2 regions of the Lysinibacillus sp. 2017 genome follow, and region 2 is predicted to be linked to the other one. Evidence: predicted binding sites of a transcription regulator. Region 2 holds the regulator's gene; the other holds the start of a gene.
The links. The regulator LexA, encoded in region 2, represses DNA repair genes until DNA is damaged. The targets are predictions, from matches to a motif close to CGAACATATGTTCG.
Positions count from the first base shown of each region.

Region 1 (3,434 bases), 1.4 Mb from region 2:
ATTGTTAGATGCAATTGAAATTGCCGAGAAACGCGCGGATTTAATAATTTTTTCAGGCGGACTTGGACCAACGAAAGATGATTTAACGAAAGAAACGATTGCAAAACATTTAGGTAAAGAGCTTGTCAGCGACGACACTGCATTACACTATATCGAGCAATTCTTTGCAAAACAAAATCGACTGATGACGGATAATAATCGAAAGCAGGCACTTGTATTAGAGGGCTGTGACGTTTTAGCAAATCATCACGGGATGGCGCCTGGGATGTTTTTAAAACAGAATGAACGGATATATATCTTATTACCAGGTCCTCCTAAAGAGCTTGAGCCGATGTTCCAATTCGAAACAAAAACAAAATTAGCTGCTGTTTTACAAGATGGTGGTGTAATTTTATCGCATGTATTACGTTTTTATGGTATTGGGGAAGCTGAATTAGAAGTGCGTATACAGCGCATTTTGGAAGAACAAACAAATCCGACAGTTGCACCACTTGCTTCAGATGGTGAAGTGACATTACGTATTACGGCTAAAGCAGCAAATGAAGAGCAAGCAATGCACTTAATCAACATAAAAGCAAAAGAAATCTTAGATATTGTTGGGGAATATCATTATGGTGTAAACGATGATTCCCTTGCCTCTAAATTGGTGGAAATGTTACTTGAGAACGATTTAACGATTGCAGCAGCAGAAAGTTTAACGGCTGGTTTGTTTCAATCTGAACTTGCGGAAATTTCAGGGGTGAGCGGTGCGCTTATTGGCGGTGTTGTAACCTATACTGAACAAGCAAAAATAGAACAACTTGGAATTTCAGAACAACTTATCGAGACCTATAGTGTCGTGAGTAGTGAATGTGCAGCAGAAATGGCCTTAAAAGTACGTGAAAAATTTAAAACGAATATTGGGGTTGGCTTAACTGGAGCAGCAGGACCAGCCAGTCATGCTGGTCAACCTGCGGGGACAATTTGGGTAGCAATTTGTATTGATGAACAAGCGCCGATTACGTACAAACTTCAGCTATCTGGTTCGCGCAATACAAACCGCTTACGTGCTGTGAAATTTACGTATAGCTTCTTAATGCGTGAACTTGTAAAGCAAGGATATAAAAGGATAAATTCAATTTAAAAAGTACATGAAATGGATATTTCTAGCTTGAAAAATGGGCGAATTAAAATCTTTTAAAGAAAAACCGAAAATATGTTCGCTTTTTTCTTGAATGTTATCTCATTAGCAAGTATAATAGAGACATAAAACAATAAAGTTTTTTCTTAAGGAGGAAATAGCTTGAGCGATCGTAAAGCAGCATTAGATATGGCGTTAAAACAAATTGAAAAACAATTTGGTAAAGGTTCGGTTATGAAGTTAGGTGAAAATTCAAATCGTAAAATGGAAACATCTTCATCAGGATCAATTGCAATTGATGCAGCATTAGGAGTTGGCGGTTACCCACGTGGACGTATTGTGGAAGTATATGGACCAGAATCTTCTGGTAAAACAACTGTAACGTTACATGCCATTGCAGAAATTCAAAAAAACGGTGGTACAGCAGCGTTTATCGATGCTGAGCATGCGTTAGATCCTTTATATGCACAAAAATTAGGTGTAAACATTGATGAATTATTATTAGCTCAACCAGATACAGGTGAACAAGCACTTGAAATCGCTGAAGCATTAGTACGCTCTGGTGCGGTTGATATTATCGTTATTGACTCAGTAGCAGCATTAGTACCAAAAGCAGAGATTGAGGGCGAAATGGGTGACTCTCACATGGGTCTACAAGCGCGTTTAATGTCTCAAGCATTACGTAAATTATCAGGTGTTATTAATAAATCTAATACACTTGCCATCTTCATCAACCAAATTCGTGAAAAAATTGGTGTTATGTTCGGTAACCCAGAAACAACTACAGGTGGACGTGCGTTAAAATTCTATTCATCAATCCGTTTAGAAGTACGTCGTGGTGAAGCAATTAAGCAAGGTACAGAAATCGTTGGTAACAAAACGAAAATTAAAGTTGTAAAAAATAAAGTGGCACCACCATTCCGTACAGCAGAAGTTGATATTATGTATGGTGAAGGGATTTCTAAAGAAGGCGAAATCGTTGATATTGGTGCTGAATTAGACATTATTCAAAAAAGCGGATCTTGGTATTCGTACAATAACGATCGTATTGGACAAGGTCGTGAAAATGTAAAACAATATTTAAAAGAAAATCCAGCTACTCGCGACGAAGTTTCTGAAAAAATTCGTGAACATTTCGGTATTGGTGAGATTGGTTACACAATCGGTGCCCATGACAATCAAGCAGAAGAAGAAGAAGAAGTAGAGTTATTCGAAGAGAAAGAATAATCTTCAACGACCCAAGTGGAGTAATCCATTTGGGTTTTTTTGAAATTAAAACAATCTATTATAATTATTAAGCCGAACGAAAAGTTAAAATGACATTTACAATAATTACTGTAAAATTATATAATGATTGGGATAATGCATTTCATCATTTATTGAAATAAGAGCTTAAAGGAAAATAAGAATGATATGTATGAATCAAGTATTAAGATATAATAAGGTATGGGCAAATGGCTATTCTTGACATACCCAAATTGGAACTATACAATTAAAATGTATAATTTCTAAATTTTGAAATGAAATAGGCAGTATGTTTTTCTCTATGAACATACTCAGCCGACTACAAACAAGAACATCAGACATATCGGCATAGGAGGAGAAATCTATGATGGAATCAGTACTCCCTGCTTTGTTTGGATTTGCTGTCGGTGTCGCTGTTATCTATTTTTACATGAAACAAGTGAATGAATCAAAAGTAACTGGTGCAAAGCATGTTGCATCGCAAATCGTTGATGAAGCGAAGCGTGAAGCAGATGCTCTGAAAAAAGAAGCACTACTTGAAGCGAAGGATGAAACTCACAAATTTCGTACTGAAGCAGAAAATGACATTCGTGAACGTCGTGGAGAGCTTCAGAAACAAGAGAACCGTTTATTGCAAAGAGAAGAAAATCTTGACCGCAAAGATGAAACTCTGAATAAAAGAGAGACAGGCTTAGAGCGTAAGGAAGAAGCTCTATCAAGCAGACAACAGCATATTGAACAGATGGAAAGCAAAGTGGAAGAACTTGTTGCAAGTCAAAAAACAGAGCTTGAACGTGTTGCAGGACTGACTCGTGAAGAAGCGAAAGAGGTTATTCTGAAGGAAGTTGAAAATGAACTGACAACAGATATCTCAGTAATGACAAAAGAAGCAGAAACACGTGCGAAAGAAGAGTCAGACAAAAAGGCTCGTGAGATTTTATCACTTGCATTACAACGCTTTGCAGCAGACCATGTTGCAGAAACAACAGTGTCCGTTGTAAACTTACCAAATGATGAGATGAAAGGTCGTATCATTGGACGTGAAGGTCGAAACATTCGAACATTGGAA
Region 1 covers NZ_CP029002.1:1,060,972-1,064,405, forward strand. Annotated here, with positions in the region: gene DCE79_RS04750 (competence/damage-inducible protein A) at 1-1,123, shown strand, start outside; gene recA (recombinase RecA) at 1,283-2,347, shown strand; gene rny (ribonuclease Y) at 2,733-3,434, shown strand, end outside.
Region 1: the regulator LexA is predicted to act here: its motif matches at 1,189-1,202, upstream of recA (recombinase RecA).

Region 2 (3,434 bases):
TAGCAGATTTTTATTCGAAATTATGTGCTACATATAATGAAAATTTCGGAACGAATTTTACCAAAGAAGAATTTTTATTAACGACGCAGCGTGATTTACCAACGGAAGACGGAAAAAAACTATTTGCATTATTAAATGAACCAGATTATTTTCGTGATTTAGCCGTATTAGATTCAGATGCAATCGAGGTTATCAAGGAGTTACAAGAGCATTATGAAATTTACATTGCAACAGCGGCTATGGATGTACCAGGTTCCTTCACGGCGAAATACGAATGGCTACGGGAGCATTTGCCATTTTTAAAAACGCAAAATATTGTATTCTGTGGCAATAAAGCTGTGATACATACCGATTATTTGATCGATGATAGTTCGAGACAGCTTGAAGCATTTAAAGGAACGGGTGTTTTGTATTCAATGCCATATAATGCTGCGGTGGAAGGCTATGTCCGTGTGCAAAATTGGCGAGAAATTAAAGAGTACTTTTTAGAACAATTAAAAGCATAGGTGAATGGGATGGATTGTAAATAAAACAATCTATCTTTTTTTTTTTTTCTGGAGTATTACAGAGGTATAGTAGTATAATTTGAATTATCTGAATAATTGAGTTTGCTAAATGAGTAGTGAATAAAGGGGATGTAGAGGATGAAACCGATTATTGGCTTAACGATGTATGATATTGATAAAAAATTAGACATTAATAATGCGTATTTACATTCTATTGAACAAGCGGGAGGCATACCGATTTGTATTCCGAACGCAACGGAAGACACGGTTGAAGCCTTATTATCAGTTGTTGATGGCTTACTTCTAATTGGAGGCGAAGATTTAGATCCGTTTTTATTTGGAGAAGAGCCGCATCAAAAAATTGGGCGTGTCGTTCATGAACGTGATGTCAGTGATCTATTATTAATGGAGCATGCGTTTGACAAGCAAATGCCGATTTTAGGTGTCTGTCGTGGGGCGCAGGTGATGAATGTGGCTTTTGGGGGGACGATCATTCAAGATATTCCATCTCAAGTTGAAAATGCAATTGGGCATAAGCAATTATCAAAGCGCGGTGCACTCGCACACAGTGTAGAAGTTCTAACTCCGAAGTTTAAAGAGATTTTCGGGGACGATTCGTTCCGTGTGAATACATTCCATCATCAATCGGTTGGTAAACTTGGAAAAAGATTAGTAGTTTCTGCTATTGCGAAAGATGGTGTTATAGAGGGAATTGAGCATGAATCACACCCGTATTGTGTATCCGTACAATGGCATCCTGAAGAGCTTGCACCACTAGGAGATGTGTATGCACAGCGTTTATTTAGAAGCTTTGTAGAAGCGTGTGAAAAGTAAAATAGGGTATTTAAAAGAGTTCAGCGATTTTGCTGAACTCTTTTTTCATGAAAAAAGTCTATCTACTATTAATATAGAAGATAGACTTCGAACATTTAATGTACGTTGCGATATAAGCCGACAACTTTACCTAAAATCGAGATTTGATTGACGATAATCGGATCCATTGAGCTATTTTCAGGTTGAAGGCGGAAATGTGTTTTTTCTTTGTAAAAACGTTTCACAGTAGCTTCGTCTTCTTCCGTCATAGCTACAACGATCTCACCATTGTTTGCTGTTGACGTTTTCTTTACGATTACATAATCCCCATCTAAAATTCCTGCGTCAATCATCGATTCACCCATAATCTCAAGCATGAATAGTTCATCTTCAGATGCCCCGTATGTATCTGGCAGTGGGAAGTACTCTTGAATATGCTCAATCGCTGTAATGGGTAGGCCAGCAGTAACCTTACCGATTAATGGTATATGAACGACACCTGGTTTTGGGATTGTCGAATCTTCTTGTTGTAAAACTTCAATAGCGCGTGGCTTTGTAGGGTCACGACGAATAAGCCCTTTACTTTCTAAACGAGCTAAATGCCCGTGGACAGTTGAACTAGAAGCTAAACCAACCGCTTCACCAATTTCTCGAACAGATGGGGGGTAACCTTTAGAACGAACTTCCTCTTTTATGAAAGCTAGAATTGCTAATTGTCGCTTTGAAATTTTTGTTGTCAACTTGCTCACCTCTTTAATATAAAATGGATATTTTTAATTAAATACAGTATAGCAGTATGCGAACATAAATGCAAACATAGGTTCGAGAAACGGTTGACAAAAACATATGTTCGTATTATTATGAGAACACATATTCCGAACATACATTCGAAAAGGGGCAGTTATTTATGAAGAATTTAAAGTTAAACAGCTTTGCAGCAATGTTTCTAGCATTTTCAGTTTTTTTTATTGGAATTATTGTAATGAAAGACGACCAAATTGAATTATACGAACAGGTAACAATTGAACATGGGGACACTTTATGGACAATAGCTGAACAATATCGTGGTAAAATGGAAAAGCATGATTGGATTCACGCTGTAAAAAAACAAAATGAATTATCGAGTGAAGAAGTAGTAAGTGGTCAAATTTTAAACGTACCCGTTGAAAAGAACGCCGATTATATCACTAAATCAAATGAACCCAATTATGCACAATCCATTAAAGTAGTGAGAGAGAATAATGAATCAAAATAAAGCCGTCATTTATTGTCGTGTTAGTACAGAAAAGGACACGCAAGAAACATCATTAGTACGTCAGCATGAAGAGCTTACAAAATACGCGAAATCACTAGGTTACAGTGAAATAGCTGCTTTTAAAGACCAACATAGTGGTTTTGAAGTCGACCGAGATGGCCTATTAGATATGCTCGAATATATGAAAGAGCATCAAATAAAGGCATTATTTGTGCAGGATGAAACACGATTAGGTCGTGGTAATGCACGAATGGCCGTATTACACCTCATTCAAAAATATGAAGCAACAGTCTATTCACTAAATGATGCGGGTCCACTCGCATTAAATGAAATGGATACGATGTTACTTGAAATTTTAGCTGTTGTTGAAGAATATCAGCGCCGCATGCACAATGCAAAAATTCGCCGTGGCATGCGCCGAGCTGTTGAAAATGGTTATATGCCACAAAATAATTTGAAAAATCGTGGCAATATCGAAGGACGTGAACGAAAAGAAGTACCTGTTGAAGAAATTGTCCAATTGCGTCAAAAAGGGTTAACATTTGCTGAAATTGCATCAACGCTTTCAGGACTTGGTATTCAAATAAGTAAAGCGACCGTTCACCGCAGATATATTGAATTTATGGAACGACTTGAAGAGTAAACACTTGCTCTCCAAGTCGTTTTTTTATACCTTTGTATTATTGGAATTAAGAAAGGTGAGAATGTAATGTTATCTAAAGAAAAAATGGCGCGAATCAATGAGTTATCAAAATTAGCAAAAGAAGGAAATTTAACGGAGGAACAAGCAAAAGAGCGTACGGCCCTTCGAAAAGAATATTTAGATGTATTTCGGTCTACAATGCGTGACACAATTGAAC
Region 2 covers NZ_CP029002.1:2,481,653-2,485,086, reverse strand. Annotated here, with positions in the region: gene DCE79_RS12135 (5' nucleotidase, NT5C type) at 1-506, shown strand, start outside; gene DCE79_RS12130 (gamma-glutamyl-gamma-aminobutyrate hydrolase family protein) at 645-1,340, shown strand; gene lexA (transcriptional repressor LexA) at 1,436-2,059, opposite strand; gene DCE79_RS12120 (cell division suppressor protein YneA) at 2,227-2,574, shown strand; gene DCE79_RS12115 (YneB family resolvase-like protein) at 2,561-3,217, shown strand; gene DCE79_RS12110 (DUF896 domain-containing protein) at 3,284-3,434, shown strand, end outside.